3 regions of the Shewanella sp. NKUCC05_KAH genome follow, and region 3 is predicted to be linked to each of the others. Evidence: predicted binding sites of a transcription regulator. Region 3 holds the regulator's gene; each other region holds the start of a gene.

What was found. The regulator LexA, encoded in region 3, represses DNA repair genes until DNA is damaged. The targets are predictions, from matches to a motif close to TACTGTATNNNNATACAGTA.
Region 1: dinB (DNA polymerase IV) is a predicted target of LexA. The motif match lies at 3,609-3,628, and genes of this name have one in related genera.
Region 2: recG (ATP-dependent DNA helicase RecG) is a predicted target of LexA. The motif match lies at 2,051-2,070, and genes of this name have one in related genera.

Annotation. Positions count from the first base shown of each region.
Region 1 covers NZ_JAHKQZ010000019.1:89,058-94,923, forward strand. Annotated here, with positions in the region: gene KO533_RS17010 (methyl-accepting chemotaxis protein) at 1-386, shown strand, start outside; gene KO533_RS17015 (DMT family transporter) at 540-1,472, opposite strand; gene KO533_RS17020 (LysR family transcriptional regulator) at 1,565-2,464, shown strand; gene dinB (DNA polymerase IV) at 2,509-3,585, opposite strand; gene bfr (bacterioferritin) at 3,789-4,256, opposite strand; gene bfr (bacterioferritin) at 4,266-4,739, opposite strand; gene nqrM ((Na+)-NQR maturation NqrM) at 4,993-5,217, opposite strand; gene KO533_RS17045 (FAD:protein FMN transferase) at 5,233-5,866, opposite strand, start outside.
Region 2 covers NZ_JAHKQZ010000017.1:112,910-118,775, forward strand. Annotated here, with positions in the region: gene recG (ATP-dependent DNA helicase RecG) at 1-2,034, opposite strand, end outside; gene KO533_RS15830 (response regulator transcription factor) at 2,226-2,822, opposite strand; gene KO533_RS15835 (sensor histidine kinase) at 2,822-3,901, opposite strand; gene KO533_RS15840 (tetratricopeptide repeat protein) at 4,021-4,725, opposite strand; gene KO533_RS15845 (calcium/sodium antiporter) at 4,975-5,866, opposite strand, start outside.
Region 3 covers NZ_JAHKQZ010000032.1:639-6,504, reverse strand. Annotated here, with positions in the region: gene coxB (cytochrome c oxidase subunit II) at 1-991, opposite strand, end outside; gene KO533_RS21375 (SulA-like leucine-rich domain-containing protein) at 1,394-1,906, opposite strand; gene lexA (transcriptional repressor LexA) at 1,903-2,523, opposite strand; gene plsB (glycerol-3-phosphate 1-O-acyltransferase PlsB) at 2,684-5,107, shown strand; gene mtr (tryptophan permease) at 5,107-5,866, shown strand, end outside.

The DNA of each region.
Region 1 (5,866 bases), on a different contig from region 3:
GATCCCTCGCCTCTAAGACTCACCAATCAACCGAAGAAATTAAATTAATGATCGCCAATGTGCAAAATGGCACTCAAAGCGCTGTGGCAGCGATTAATATCGGTAATGAAAAGGCTATCTCAAGCGTAGAAGCCGCCAGTAATGCCGGTGAAGCCTTAGCGCATATTGCAGAAATGGTCAGCCAAATTAGTGAGATGAACAATCAAATCGCCCTCGCGGCTAAAGCGCAAACCACTATGGCCAACGAGAGTCATCAAAATATTCAACACATTGCCGAACAGTCGGAGGAAAGTCTAAGAACCACTGATGAAATCTACGCAGCAAGCGTACAACTCTCGTCAATGGCGAGTAATCTCACGGCGCTGGTCAGCCGCTTTAAACTGTAATTTGTTGAGAGTGAAAGCTTTTATATAAGTTACCTTTTGTAAATCAGTGATGTTTGAAAGGTCCCCTCAAACGAATAAGGGAGCATAAACCTGTCGCAGTGATTATCTGAATTCAGGTGCTCCCTTATATTTAAACAGCAAAGCTAGCACCGATTAGCAGCGCTTAACCACTAAGCCTCTTGCCGCGCGCAGGTTGACTAACATAGGTAACATCAACGCAAGGATCACTATCAGCATCCCTACCAACTGAATTTCCGTCACCGCCTGCCCCATGGCTAACGCCGTTAATGCTGCAAAAACGGGCACGAGATTAAAAAAGATCGATGCCTTAGCGGGGCCAAGCGCTTTAACGCCGTTAATCCAAAACAGATAACCGAGCACAGTGGCGAACAAACCTATGTAGAGCACGCTAGAAAAAGCCGTTGCCGACACTTCCATCAACTCCAGCCAAGGGTGAAACTCACCTCGGCCAAGCCCAACCACGGACATAGACACACTGGCAGCTATCATACTCAGCAAGGTAAATGGCAACACAGGCAACCAATGGCCGACCCGTTGCGAACAAATGGTATAACCACTCCACGCCAACATGCCGGCGGCAATCATCACATCACCTTGGTTAAAACTAAAGTTGAGCAACTGCTGCACACTACCGTTGGTGATCACTAGCAGTACGCCCGCCAATCCGCCCACTAAGCTAAACACTTGTTGTCTGCTGAGCCATTCACGCTGTAATAGCGCATTGACGATTGAAGTCACCAGCGGGCTGAGCGCCATAATCAAGGCACCATTGGCAGCAGAGGTATGCTGCAGGCCATTAAATAACGCCAGATTTAAGCCGCCCACACCAATCACACCCACTAACGCTATGACAATATATTGCGCCAAACTCAATTTGGGCCAAGCCTGACGAGTAAAAACGATATATAACGCTAGAGTCACAGCCGCAATGGTAAAACGCCAGAAGACGAGGGATTCTCCTGACATCTCCTCCAGCACTCGCTTAGCAATCGGAAACACACTGCCCCAGCTAAAAACGCAAATCAGTAGACAAACGAATGTCATGTAAGGTGTATGGGATTTCATATCGTCCTCTAGGGAGGTAATTGGGATTGAGCTTAGTTTATAAGTTTCATATATTATTAAAATACACAAGATTGAGAGCTTAAATTCCAAATATGAAACCTAATTATTCCTTAGACGATATGCGCTTATTTTGGGTAGTGGCACAGCAAGGGAGTTTTAAGCTCGCGGCGCAGCACTTAGGCATTCCACCTTCAACCTTAAGCCGTCGAATCAATCTGTTAGAACAATCCTTAGGTCTGCGTTTACTGCACAGAGACGCCCATAGAGTCAACCTTACCGCCACAGGTCAGCGGTATCTCGAACGCTGCGGCCCGCTGTTTATCGAGTTAAACCAGGTATCTGGTGAGTTGCATGCGGATAAACATCAAGCGGTTGGCAAATTGCGGATCTCGGCGCCCATCAATACAACCTATCGCTGGCTAGGTGAATCACTCAACGCCTTTCAACGGCATTATCCCAATATCGACATCGATTTAAGCCTGTCGAACATGAATATCGATGTCAGTGAAAACGCCATCGATATCGCCTTTCGAGTGGGCGAACCTAAAGATCCCGATTGGATTGCAAGGCCACTTACCACGATTAGCTTTGTACTTTGCACCAGCACATCGGCAACGCAGTGGCATGCGCTGCAATCCATTGAAGAGCTGGATCAGCATCCGGTTATCATCGCCAAGCCCACAAAAACGTGGCGTTTACAGCACAATAGCACAGGGCAAAATGTCGAGTTTGAACCAAGGGGGAATATCAAATTAGCCGTCGATGATATGGCGATTGCCTGTCAGGCCGTGGTGGCGGGGCTTGGGATTGGACTCATACCCATCAGCATGGCGAGTGAACAGATACGAAGTGGGAAACTCATTCAAATACTGCCCGAGTGGCAAGGTATTCCGCGTACCGCCTACTTGATGTATCGCGATCGAGACAACCTGCCCTTACGAGTCAGACTGTTAATTGATTTTATGTTGGCGAATCCACCCGAGGCTTATTGAGCCAATGCAGGCATGAGTCTGCGGCTTATCGACTCAATAAACGGCTAGAGTGCTAAATCCAGCTGAGTCTGGCCGTTTAAGCTTGTGGCGACGACAAGAGTAGAATCGGTAAGGCCGACCGAAATACCCAATAGACGAATGCCACGGCCTTCTTGCCTTTCCATAGCCTGTGCGAGTAGCTCATAGAACATTACAATCGAGACTTCATCGCTCCGGTGCTCAATTGTAGTCTGCTTGAAATCGTTAAACTTAAGTTTGACCACCTGTTTATGTATTTTGCGTTCCTTAGCACTGCGACTTAAACGCAACGACAGTTCTTGAATCAAACTCGGCATCACCTGCTGGCACTGCTCTAAGCTATAAATATCCTTTGCTAATGTGGTTTCAACCCCCACTGATTTGCGCTCTCTGTCGGCAGAAATCCCCCGTTCATCTATGCCTTGGGAACGCTCAATCAACACACCACCAAACTTACCGAATCGCGCTAAGAGCTCAGGTTTAGAATAAGCTTGCACATCACCACAGGTATTGAGCCCGAGCGAAGAGAGCTTTTCTGCGGTGACTTTACCAACACCGGGAATTTTACGCAGCGATAAGGTCTTAACAAACTCAGAAAGCGTCTCTGGCGTAATGACATATTGGCCGTTTGGCTTGTTCAGATCCGAGGCGACCTTAGCTAAAAATTTTACTGGGGCGATACCCGCCGATGCGGTTAAACCCGTTTCGGCTAAGATATCGCGACGAATCGCTTGGGCAATCAAGGTCGCTGAGCCCTTATATTGCTGGCACTCACTCACATCCAAATAAGCTTCATCTAAGGAAAGCGGCTCAATTAATTGGGTATAGCGAGAAAATATTTCACGAATTTGTAGCGACACTTCTTTGTAAACCTGCATCCGGCCTGGTACTAAAATCAGCTCAGGGCACAACTTAAAGGCATAAGCCGTTGCCATTGCTGAACGTACACCGAATTTACGTGCCTCGTAACTGCAAGTACTGATAACACCGCGACGGTCGCTACTGCCACCCACGGCTAAAGGCTTGCCACGGTACTCTGGAAAGTCGCGCATTTCCACTGCAGCAAAATAGCAGTCCATATCGATATGAATAATTTTTCGCACGTTGAATTCCTCCAACGCCAAAATACTGTATATAAAAACAGTAATCAAGTATTCCTGATAGATTTGGGGCCAATAAGATGTGGCCTAGCGCTGAAAAAGAGAACAAGACAAGTGTGAGGAACAACAGACATGCTTAATAACTGAGTTTCCTAGGCCATTACACTCAGTGGCCTAGGTATTTACTCAACCTAACAATCTAAGGCTCACATCTTAGTTTGCAGGTAGTTTTGCAATCCAACACGGTCGATAAGCCCAAGTTGTTTTTCGAGCCAATACATATGGTCAGACTCTGTATCGTCGAGTAATACTTCGAGAATTTCGCGGGTCTGGTAATCTTGCTTCTGCTCACACAGTGCAATCACTTTGCGCAAATCGTCCGCGACCTTGTATTCGTAGGCGAGATCATTACGTAGCATCTCTTCTACATCTTTACCTATGTTCAATGCCTCACGGGCGGCAACATTGGGTGTACCTTCAAGGAATAAAATGCGCTGCACTAATTTGGCTGCATGGGCTTTCTCATCATCTGACTCATGGGCGATACGCTCATAGAGTTCATTCAGGCCCCAATCTTCGTACATATGGGCATGGACAAAATACTGATCCATTGCCGAGAGTTCTCCCGTTAGGAGTCGATTTAACGCATCGATGACGTCTTTATCGCCTTTCATATCTTGCTCCTATTGGTCGCTAATTTGCGATTGTAGATAATTTTGAATACCGGTTAGCGTAATGAGCTCTTGCTGCGACTCGAGCCAATCTAAGTGCTCTTCTTCGTCTTCGAGAATATCTTCCAGCAGATCGCGGCTCACATAGTCCTGTTCGGCTTCACACAAGCTGATCGCATCACGCAGCAATGTAAGCTGCTCTTGCACCATGGCCAGATCGCAGTCGAGCATCTCTTGGCTATGTTCACCAATGCGAAGTTTTTCGAGTTGTTGCAGATTAGGCAGACCTTCCAAAAACAGCACTCGCTCGATGAGCTTATCGGCGTGCTTCATATCTTGGATGGATTTTTTGTATTCGACGTGGTTTAACTTCTCTAAGCCCCAATGTTTAAACATGCGGGCATGGAGGAAATATTGATTGATGGCGGTCAACTCACAGGTAAGCACCCGATTCAGTTGCCCAACCACTTTAGGATGACCTTTCATAAGTTACTATCCTTGGTAAGCGTGAAAAGATTGATCTAAATCAAGCTTCTAGCCTAGTACAATTTATCGACCAACTCAAATTATCTTTATATTTCACCCACTTAATGATGAAAAGCATTCTCATTCCTGCTTAGATTAACTTGCTATCCCACTCTAATCCCAAGGATAAATCTCAAATGATTAACCCATGTAAGAAAATACGAGGCAAAAAAATAGCCCCCTAAATTGGGGGCTATGATCGAATCAAGACTATTTAGATAATGCGGTCTTTCGTTAACTTCTCACGACGCGCTTCTTCAGCGGCCATACGACGTTTACGTTTGTCACAAGGGTCATCACAATCACACGCTTTCTCAATCCCTAGAACACCTAAACCGCCACAACTTCCTTCAACGGCTTTGCGCTTGATGAGATAACCAATCGACATGAGCAAAAAGAAGACTAACAAGATCACAAATGCCGCAATAAAAGAGGTCATGGTTTACTCCAAAAACTAAATAAGGAAAGGCTTGAAGGCGTCGCTGTAATAAACCTTAAATCCGTCGCCTTGCTTTTCGATTAGCATTATCGCCAAGTGTTCCTTCTTGGCAAGCTCCAATGATGCTTCTGTGCCCAAAACCATCATGGCCGTCGCAAAACCGTCGGCCGTCATACAATTTTGATGCAATACAGTCACGGATGCTAACTTATGATTTATCGGCAAACCAGTACGCGGATCGATTATATGCGTAAAACGTTGGCCGTCTTCTTCATAATAATTACGATAATCACCAGAGGTCGCCATCGCCATAGTACCAGGTGCAATAACCTGCTGTACGGCTTCAGAGCCATCATTGGTCGGTTGCTCTATAGCAATACGCCAAGAGCTTCCATCACCTTTGGCACCTTTGATACTCAGTTCGCCACCAATTTCAACTAAATACCCAGTCGCATGGTATTTATCAAGAATAGAAGCGATTTTATCAACCCCAAATCCCTTCGCGATTGATGATAAATCTACATATAAATGGGTGTTGTGCTTACTTAGACGATTGCCTTCAATGGAAAGTTCACTAATCCCTGTTTTGGCTTTAGCCGCATCAATATCAGCCTGTGTCGGAACTTTCGTTGGACGCTTATCAGGTCCA
Region 2 (5,866 bases), on a different contig from region 3:
AATAATTGCATCGACCTTTTCGGGGGCTTGCGCCATTACATGGCTCGCTAATTTCTGAATGTGTGGGATCAAAGCTTGATCGCGCACCAGATCGGCAATTTTGAGCTCAGCCAGTCCCGTCTGCTTAGTGCCAAGCACTTCACCTGGGCCACGAATTTCTAAATCTTTCTGCGCTATGATGAAACCATCATTGCTTTGTCTGAGTACACTCAGTCTTTGGGTGGCTGTATGGCTCAACGGCGCCTTGTAGAGTAACACACAATGGCTTGCGATGGCGCCTCGACCGACTCGTCCGCGCAGTTGATGCAGCTGTGCTAGACCTAAACGTTCAGGGTTTTCAATGATCATCAGGCTGGCATTAGGTACGTCGACGCCCACTTCAATCACGGTTGTCGCTACCAGTAGATGAATAATGCCTGCCTTAAAGTCGGCCATGATTTGCTGTTTCTCGGCGCTCTTCAATCTGCCATGCACTAGGCCAATATTGAGCTCGGGCAGGGCGAGGCGCAGTTCTTCGGCTGTGTCTTCGGCGGCTTGGCATTCGAGCACTTCGGATTCTTCAATCAGAGTACACACCCAATAGGCCTGACGTTGGTCGCTGATGACGGCGTTACGCACCCGTTCAAGCACTTCGTTACGGCGTAAATCAGCAATCGCCACAGTGGTCACTGGAGTTCGCCCCGGCGGCAGTTCATCGATAATGGACGTGTCGAGATCTGCATAGGCCGTCATCGCCAGCGTGCGGGGAATAGGTGTGGCTGTCATGATCAATTGATGCGGGTGGAAACCTTGGTTCACGCCCTTTTCCCGCAGGCCTAAGCGTTGGTGTACGCCGAATCTGTGTTGCTCATCGATAATAATTAACGCGAGTTTGCTAAAGACCACATGCTGCTGGAAGATGGCATGGGTGCCAATCACCATTTGGGCTGCGCCGGATTCAATATCCGCAAGGGATTGGGTTCTGGCCTTGCCTTTAAGTTTTCCCGCCAGCCAACCGACTTTAAGTCCGAGTGGCTCAAACCAAGCGGCAAAGTTAGTTGCATGTTGCTCGGCCAATAACTCGGTCGGTGCCATCATGGCAACTTGATACCCGTTTTCAATCGCTTGTAATGCCGCCATCGCCGCGACTAAGGTTTTACCTGAGCCCACATCCCCTTGCACTAAGCGCATCATAGGGTGCGGTTTTTCTAAATCTTTGCCTATATCAGCCACGACTCTTTGCTGGGCGCCAGTCGGCTTAAAGGGCAAAGCCGCGAGGAAGGGATTGAGCAACTGCCCCGTGGCCTGCATGGTGACAGCGGCATCTAAATTACTGCGCTGCCTTAGGCGTAACATGCTGAGATTGTGGGCGAGTAATTCTTCCTGCACGAGTCGTTGCTGGGCTGGGTGTTGGCCTAGCTCTAAATCGAACTGAGAGATCCCCGCAGGAGGACGATGTAGCGTCTGCAGCGCTTGTTTAAGGCTGATGTTGTTAGGTTGCAATTGTGGTGGCAGCAGCTCAGTTAAGCCACCCTCTTCCAGCAATACCAAGGCTTGCTCCGTCAGCTTTAGCCAACTCGCCTGTTTTAAGCCCTCAGTCGTGGGATAAATCGGCGTTAGGGTATCACTCAGGTGAACATCTTCACCGGGATACACCACTTTATATTCTGGATGCACTATCTCAGCTTGATGACTACCACGGCGCACTTCACCGTAGGCGCGGATGATCAAACCATTTTGCATGGCATTACGCTGAGCAACGGAAAAGTTAAAGAAGCGCAGGCTTAAGCTGCCCGTATCGTCGCGCACATTGCAGACCAGCATGCGCTTGCGGCCTTGGATGATTTGTGTCGATTGGATTTCAGCTTCTATAGTGCCATAACCGCCTAGGCTGAGGGCGGCAATGGGATAGATTTGGGTTCTATCTTCGTAGCGCAGGGGTAAGTGAAACAGCAGATCTTGTACTGTTGTGATGCCGAGCTTTGCGAGTTTCTCCGCGACCTTTTTGGCGACGCCTTTGAGGTCGGTGATCGGAACAAGATCCAATTGCTGCAAGTCGTTAGCACTCAATCACTGTGAATTTATACATATATTAACAGAGAATAAGCTTAAGGCAATCTCAAGGGGAATTAGGGTGTTATCAAATTTTGTTTGGAAGCATAGCTAATATCTTTCTGCGACCTTAAGGCTGCAAAATTGTTGATAAGATATCGTTAGGCTGAAAGCGTGGTTAACTGTGAGTGTTATTACAACCAGCCTTTTTGTTTGGCGATGCGCGCTGCATCGATTCGATTGCTGGCATTGAGTTTGGCTATGGCTTCTGAGAGGTAGTTGCGAACAGTCCCTTCGGCGATAAAAAGAGTTTCGGCGATGTCGGAGGTGGATTTGCCTTCGCTAGCGAGGCGAAGAGCGCGGCGTTCTTTGTCGTTGAGTGGGTCGACATCGCCAATCGCCATCATCGCAAGTTCAGGATCGATCACTCGTTTTCCCGCCATCACTTGTTGAATCGCGTTGACTAAGGTTTCCGAGGGCGCATCTTTAAGCAGAAAGCCGCCCACACCCGCTTCGATGGCACGTTTAATATAGCCCGCACGGCCGAAGGTGGTAATGACCACTATCTTGGTTTGGCTATGTTGCTCCTTTAACCATGTGGCCAGCTCTAAGCCTGTGCGGCCGGGCATTTCGATATCCGTTAGCAAGAGATCAAAGCTTTGCTGTTTGAGTAAGCTTAGAGCTTCGTCGCCGTCACTCGCTTGGGTGATACTAAAACCCCCTGCAAGCGTAAGGAGTGCGGCGAGTGCTCCTCGCACCATAGCTTGATCTTCCGCCAATAAAATCTTCATTAATGTGTTGCTCCCTGCAAAGGTAAACTGACGGTAAAGGTATATCCCTGTTCGAGATTATAGCTCAAGCTGCCACCTAAACTGTCGAGACGCTCGCGTATACCTGTGAGGCCATTACCCTCTATAAAAGGTTTGGCCGCGGCATTGTCTTTGACTTCGAGCAGCAGGCGGTCTGATTGCTTAGAAAAGTGGATAGAGCATTCACTTGCACCGCTATGGCGGAGAATATTATTAATAAGTTCGGTGAGGATCAAACTCAGTTGGCTTTCTGTGCTTGCACCTAGCTTGGGTAGCTCACCACTGAGCTCGACACTTAAGCCTTTATCCCTTAAGGATTTACAAAGCTGCGTCACGCAACTCTCTAGGCCCTTGTGTTTGTAGTCTGACACTGTGTGGCGGATCTGGCTTAAACTTTCCCTCGCAATTTGTCCTAGCTCAATCAATTGGGTTGATGCGAGTTCATATTCTTGTTTTGCGATAAGCTTTTCGGCTAGCTCAGCCTTAAGGGCGATGGAAGAAAGGCTATGCCCCATAATGTCGTGTAGATCCCGCGCGATACGTTCACGCTCAAGCATAGTGGCCAAGGTGGTAATTTCTTGGGCACTTTGCTGTTCTTTCAATTTATGCCGATAACGTCTGCGTTCGGCGACACCAAACATGCCCACGCCGAGCACTAATCCCGAGCCGTAAAGCGGAAAGTAGTAACTGTTAAAGTGGTAAATCTCATTGAGGGCAAACAACAGGCCGATGAGTGCTGTAATAGCCAACAGACAGGTCCGGAGAGGATAAAAAAAGCCAATGAAGAAAGCGGCAAAGGTAAATAGCGAGATAGAGCCTGGGTTGATTGGTGTGATCGCTATTGCTATGGCCACCATAATGAGAATGGGCAGATAGGCGCTACGGCTATTGCACTTATAAGTCCAAAAATAACTGGCAATAAAAGGGATTAACACAGCAAAACTGAGGGCGATTTTCCAACTTGGATAGGGATTTATGGCAAGTGGGATCAGATAAAACACTAAGTTTATCAAATACACCCAAGCAAGTTTTCGTTCGAGCTGAAGGGGAGTGCTTATCATGATGCCTCTGTGTCACTGAGTTGGTTGTTGAATGCCCACCGATGGCATCTTGTTTTAATTTATTCTTTTTAGGGATTGGCGCTATCGTCAGCGCCATAGATCCCCGTTAACAACTTTGTCTATTTTGTACTTAATTGCTGATTTTTTTGAAGCAAAAATTTTGCCCAACCGTAATCTGCTTGTACTTTGATCGCTTGTTGCCAATCTTCAATCGCGCCTTGGCTATCGCCTAATTCCTGTTTAGCGAGCCCGCGCCACGTGTAGGCTTCGGCTTCACCCCAGCAAATGTTGTCGCAAGGCTGGGCGAATCTTTCTATGGCTGTAGTGGCTAAGGTCTTAGCATTTTGCATGCTGCCGCCAAATATGGCTGGCGTGTTATAGGCGGCGATGGCTTTAACAAGCGCTACCCGTGGATTTTGTGGTTCTAATTGTTCGGCACCGGCAATCGCCTTGGCGGATTTCATGCCGAGCGTTGCACCTTTGCTATTGTCTAAGGCGATTTGCATGCCATAAACCGACGATAATAGCGCGAGGGATTCTGCATTCGCTTGGCTGGTTTCGAGTGCTTCTAATGTGGTTTGCGCTGCACTCAGTGCGCTGCTAGCGAGTGTTTTCTGCCCCATTACATTGGCACTGATGGCTAAGCGATAGTTCGCATAGGCTTTATCATAATCTTGAGTGCTGCCGCTCAGTTGTTGTAATTGCGTTAGATTCATCGCATTCGAGGCCGCGTCTACGTTGGTGATGCTAGTGTTTGATGGCGTTGCTGCAAACGAGTGAGTACTGATAAGCACAAAGCTGGAGGCGAGGAGTAATGTTTTCATGGTATTTCCTTATTGAGTGAGTTTCCCAATGTTTGGGTACGGGCTCATTATCAGAAATTCGATAGAAGAAGTGCAGACACAAAGGTCATGGCTTTGGCATGACAAATGTCATCAGTTGAGTTGTGTGCTTATATTTTTTATGAGGTGTGCTTTAAAGAAGGTGCGTGATGAATAAAGGACTGCAATACCTAGAGAGCAAAACACCGGAGAGGCTCCGGTGTTTTTTTATCGTAAATGAGCAGCTAAGTGTTATACCACAGCTTGAGTGCTCGCTTGGTTTATTAGGTAGCCCAAGTAACCTAAGTAGCACAGTAGTAATACTGAACCTTCGCGGCGGCCAATACGAAATCCTGTCCAAGCGAAAGGTAAAATCATGATGGCAAATGCCAACATCACGATGAAATCAAAGGGTTGGAAGCCAAGTGATGATACTGGCTGTACTATTGCAGTAATACCTAAAATACCCAAAATATTGAATATGTTAGAACCGACAACGTTACCTATGGCTATGTCACTCTGACCTTTCAGTGCCGCGAGAACAGAAGTTACTAACTCTGGCATACTGGTACCAATCGCCACGATCGTTAAGCCGATAATGACTTCACTGATACCGAAGGTCTTGGCTAAATCTACTGCGCCGTTGACAAACAAAATACCGCCACCGACTAACATACCAATACCGACTAAGATAAATAGGGCTGAAAGTAGCGGATTATTTGGACCTGCTTCAATCTCTTCCTCTTCATTACCATTTTTCGAGCTGATGTAACTAAAGGCTAAATAACCGAACAGTAGTGACAGCAATATCACACCGTCAATTAGGCTGAGCTCGCCATCTAACAAGAGTGCCCAGAACAACATAGAAGCCAATATCATCAAAGGGATATCACGCTTTACGACTTGAGATTGCACTTGAATAGGGCGGATAAGTGCGGTGATGGCTAAAATCAAACCTATGTTAGCAATGTTAGAGCCAATAACGTTACCTAAGGCGATACCGCTGTTTCCTGCTAGAGCAGACTTTACACTCACAGCAAGTTCTGGTGCGCTAGTACCAAAGGCTACAATAGTTAAGCCTATGATAAGTGGCGTAATACCTAAACGTAGAGCGATTGAACTCGCGCCACGAACTAGGGCTTCT
Region 3 (5,866 bases):
CAGTACCCGTTTTACCATTGAGCACGATTTCAAGGTGGCCGCTGAGTGATCCCGTTGCAATCGGGCTACCTTTAAGGTGCGGAAATACGCCTTGCAACCCTTCGCCATTGGGCTGGTGGCAGGCTGCGCAGTGCCCGAGGTAAACTTGTTCGCCTAGAGTCATCAACTCTTCTTTACTTAGGGTTTGTGATAAAGCGGCTTGAGCGGCTTCAGCCGCAGCACCTGCGGCTTGTTTTTGCTCTGTGACCCAAGCCTCAAACTCGGCTTCGGGCAACGCTTGTACTACGATAGGCATAAAACCATGGTCTTTTCCGCAGAGTTCGGCGCATTGACCGCGGTAAATGCCGGGTTTGTCGATGCGAGTCCAAGCCTCATTGATAAATCCAGGGTTGGCATCTTTCTTAATGGCAAAGGCGGGTACCCACCAAGAATGGATGACATCCTCTGAAGTCATCAGAAAGCGGATTTTGCGGTTTATTGGTAGAACGAGCGGTTTATCGACTTCCAATAGATAGTTTTCACCCTTGGTTTCGGTGCCTTCGATTTGTGCTCTGGGTGTTGTCAGTATGCTATAAAAATCAATATCTTGATCGAAATAGCTGTAATGCCATTTCCATTGGGAACCCGTGACTTTTACGGTGAGATCGGCGTTGCTGGGATCTTCCATTGCGATTAAAGTTTTTGTCGCTGGAATCGCCATTAAGATCAAAATGATAAATGGCAGAATCGTCCAAGCGATTTCAACTTTAGTGCTTTCGTGAAAGTGGGACGCGACAGCGCCTTTGGATTTTCTGTGGTTGATCATGGCGTAAATCATGACGCCAAAGACCACTAGGCCTATTGCGCAGCAGATATACAAGATGGTCATGTGCAAGTGATAAACCTTGCCACTGATCTCGGTCACGCCAGGGGTCATGTTGAACCGCATGTCCGCGGCGGTCAACGGTGGTGCGAAAAGCACCACGAGTAAACAATACAACAATTGCTTCACAAGACTTCTCCTCTGCCAATTGCGAATAGCAACTACAAAGAAGAGCAACACAGTAAGTCTCAACTCTATGCAAACTCTTCAGTTCCCAAAAAAGCTTTTTTGACTTCAACGTGCGTTGGCGGCTGTTACTTTTAATCAAGTATTGTTACTGCTGGTAATTAGCCACGCTGGCACATACTGCTGAAATAAATCTGTTCTCTATTTTTAGTGGCGCTTCGAGTTCGATAAATACTCGATTCATTGACCACGGAAGGTGATATATCATCACCAGCTTAACCAACCATACTTGCTGTTTAAATATTGATCAAGATCACTTATTTATCTAATTATCTGAAAAATTGCCAAAAAAAGCCTCACATTCATAGGTGAGGCGGCTTTCAAGGTAAAAAATTAAATGAATATTTAGTGTACAGCGCTAAAAAAAGATTGCTGACCGAAGAGATTGCCTTGCTCAATACGTACGTCTGCATGTAAGTGACTGTTTACGTCTTCAAGCACTATGCCCATAGCTCGGGCACTTTTAGCCACGATTTGTAGGCGTCGATTATCCCGTGCATCCAATGATTGAGTCCAAGTAATGACTGCACTGGACGTACCACTTGTCAGGGCTTTTTCCATCGCCCACAGGGTTTCAACTTCATCTTTAGCATGTACCAGCAAAACTCTATCCATACGCACACCTGCGCTGGCGAGCATTTGCTTGTAGCCAATACTTGGAGGGTTGATGAGCACTAACCAACGGCCCTGTTGGCTTAACTGAGCGAGTTGTGCACTCAGATGAATTAATTCTTGGCGACCTTGAGTCTTGGTTGGCATGCAGGCGATGGGCGCATGGTGCCAGTCATAGTCGGCATCACGGACTTCATCGAGCCACAGGCCCGGATGGCGGGGGGCATTGCCAAGTAGTTTATTCATAGCCAATCTCCATTACGGATCACACCGACGGCGAGTCCTTCAATTGTTAAACTTTGGAAGCCTAAATCCACTTTAATCGGGGAGTAATCTTCATTTTCGGCATGTAGATAGACTACATTACCTTTTTTTTCGAAACGTTTAACAGTGACATCGTCATCGACTCTAGCGACAACCACTTGACCATTCCTAGCTTGTTCTACTTTATGAACTGCCAGCAAATCACCTTCGAGAATGCCGATATTTTTCATGCTGTCGCCCTTTACTCGCAGTAAAAAATCGGCGGCGGGATGGAACATGCTTGGGTCGACTTGGTAGTACTGTTCAACATGTTCTTGGGCGAGGATAGGTTCACCCGCGGCCACTTGGCCGATGAGCGGTAAACCTGTTTCAGTCAAATCTTCGATTTCCGCAGGCAGACGAATGCCCCGAGATGTGCCAGGCATGATCTCAATGCAGCCCTTTTTCGCCAACGCTTTAAGGTGTTCTTCAGCCGCATTGGCGCTCTTAAAACCTAAACGGGTTGCGATTTCTGCCCGAGTGGGTGGCATGCCAGTATCGGCAATATTTCGTTTAATTAGCTCTAAAATTTCAGCTTGGCGTGGCGTCAAAGGTCTCATGGTGTTTCCTGTTTTTCTATACAGTTACTGTTAGTATATACAGTATTGTTTGCAGCGCAAGTATTAACCACTTTTTAGCTATGTTGGAGAGAATTAGCGAATATTACCCATAGTCTGGTATTCTATCGGGCTAGTAAACGCACTTAATTGCATAAGAATAATGCCTAAACACGACTCTCTTTGGTTGAAATCATTACGTTGGATCCAAAAACACTTAGTGCACACTATTGTGGTGCCTCAGGATCCCTTTGCCGATCTGAATCTGGATGCTTCCAGACCCCTTGTTTATGTGATGAAAACAGAATCCCTCAGTGACATCGCTGCTTTGAGCGAAATAACGGCTAAGTTAGGCTTACCAAGCCCTTATGAGCCTCTAGTGGCTAATGGTGTGACTGCGCCTCGGGTTGTCTGTCTTCAAGGACGTAAGCCACTGTTTGGCGAACGTGCTGGTAATGAGCCTTTCCTCGAATGCTTTATGCGTTTGTTAGCCGTGCATAAGGAACGTCCTGAATTGGATATTCAACTTGTGCCCGTGAGCTTGTATTGGGGTCGAACGCCAGGGAAAGAAGACGACACTATGAAGGCGGCCGTATTTGAGCGGGAAAACCCGACTTGGCTGCGCAAGTGCTTGATGATTTTGTTCTTAGGTCGACATAACTTCGTGCAGTTTTCGAATGCCGTATCCCTGCGTTACATGGCTGACGAACATGGCACCGACATGGGGATTGCCCATAAGTTAGCACGGGTTGCACGCGTGCATTTCCGTCGTCAACGTAAGGTAATGACAGGGCCTGTGCTGCCAAACCGCCAAGCACTGTTTCATTCGTTACTCAAATCTGAGTCGCTGCGCAAAGCGATTCAAGAAGAGGCCGCTAGTAAAAAGATTTCTGAGACCCAAGCGCGCGAGACGGCTATTGAGTATCTCGATGAAATCGCTGCCGATTACTCAGACAGTTTAGTGCGTATTGCCGAGCGTTTTTTAACTTGGCTGTGGAACAAGCTTTACAGCGGGATCAACATTAAAGGCGCCGAGCAAGTTCGGCAGTTACACCACGATGGCCACGAGATTGTTTATGTGCCTTGCCATCGCAGCCACATGGATTACCTGCTGTTATCGTATATTTTGTATTATCAAGGCATGGTTCCGCCGCACATTGCTGCCGGCATTAACCTCAATTTCTGGCCCGCGGGACCTATGTTCCGTCGCGGTGGTGCCTTCTTTATCCGCCGTAGTTTTAATGGCAACAAGCTATACACCGCAGTATTTCGTGAGTATTTAGACCAGCTGTTTGCTAAAGGTTATTCGGTGGAATACTTCTCCGAAGGCGGCCGTTCACGTACTGGCCGTCTGTTGGCGCCGAAAACTGGCATGATCGCCATGACGATGAACAGCGTACTGCGCGGTATTGAACGTCCTGTCACACTTGTGCCTGTGTATTTAGGCTATGACCATGTGATGGAAGTGGCGACTTACCATAAAGAGTTAAGCGGTAAGAAAAAGAAAAAAGAATCTGTGTGGCAGGTGTTCGGTGCCATTCGCAAATTAGGTAATTTTGGCCAAGGTTATGTGAATTTTGGCGAGCCTATTACCCTGCAAAATTTCTTAAATGAGCGTGCGCCAAACTGGCGTGCTGAGTTGGCCGATGATCCCGAGCAGAAACCAAGTTGGTTAACGCCAGCGGTAAACGTGCTGGCTAATCGGGTGATGACGCGTATCAATGATGCCGCAGCGGCGAGTTCGGTGACTTTGACCAGCTTAGTTTTACTGGCGACAGATCAAAACGCCTTAGAACGTAGTCTGCTGGAGCGTCAGCTTGATTTGTATCTGACCCTACTCAAAAAAGTGCCTTACACTTCTTATACATCTGTTGCCGAAGGTGATGGTAAGCATTTAGTGCAGCAAGGTTTAGAGCTGAACAAGTTTGTTGTTAGTGCCGATCCTTTAGGGGAAATAGTGTCTATCGAAGCGAGTCAGGCTGTGTCTATGACTTACTATCGTAACAATATCATTCACTTATTTATTGTTCCTTCATTAATTGCGAGTTGTTTAACCCACAATGAACAGATCCTGCGCCAGCAAGTGGTTTCAATCGTTGCCGATTTTTATCCACTGCTGAAAGCCGAACTCTTCATGGGAATTAAAGACTTACCAGCCTATGTTGAGCAAGTACTGGATTTCCTGATTGGGCAAGGTTTAGTAGTTGAGACAGATACTTTAGCTGTCGTGCCTGAGCACTCAAGCCAATTATTGTTGTTAGCCAGTTCAGTGAGTGAAACTTTGCAACGCTACGCTATTATTTTCAATCTGTTAGCGAACAGACCTAAGATGGAGCGCTCAGAACTTGAGTCTGAGAGCCATTTACTCGCCCAGCGTTTAGGGGCTTTACATGGCATTACCGCGCCTGAGTTCTACGATAAAAAACTCTACGGTACTTTGAGCGTGAAGCTCAAAGAATTGGGATATCTGGCGGATAGTGAAGATAAGTCCAATATCAATCGCATACGAGATCAGGCCAATAGCTTATTACGTCCGTCAGTGAGACAAACGATAGTGGCGAGTGTCACCGCGGAGCACACAGTTTAATGGCAAATCATATGAATGCGGCTAAGCATAAGCCCGCAGGTAAGTCCTTGCTCGGTGGTGCCATGATTATTGCTGGCACGACCGTAGGTGCTGGGATGTTTTCTCTGCCCGTGGTCGGTGCAGGTATGTGGTTTGGCTATTCGATTTTGATGTTATTGGGCATTTGGTTTTGCATGTTGATGTCGGGTTTATTGTTGCTCGAAACCAATTTACATTTCGAACCCGGTGCTAGCTTCGATACCTTAAGCAAGCAAACTCTTGGGCAGTTTTGGCGGATAGTGAACGGCGTTTCTATCGCTTTTGTGTTGTATATTTTGACTTATGCCTATATCAGCGGCGGTGGTTCGATTGTGAATCACAGCTTGCAGGGCATGGGAATTGAGTTACCGCAAAGTGTGGCAGGGCTAGTGTTCGCCATAGTATTGGCGAGCATAGTGTTGATCAGTACTAAAGCCGTGGATCGGATTACCACGATTATGCTCGGCGGTATGATCATTACCTTCTTCCTCGCTATCGGCAATTTATTGATCGAAATTGATGTGACTAAGTTGCTCGAACCCGATGGTAATAACAGCTTTTCACCTTATCTGTGGGCGGCGCTGCCCTTTGGTCTCGCCAGCTTTGGTTACCATGGTAACGTCCCCAGCTTAGTGAAGTATTACGGCAAAGATTCCTCCACCATTATCAAGGCGATTTTCGTCGGCACCTTTATCGCGCTGGTGATTTATGTCTGTTGGTTAGTGGCGACTATGGGCAATA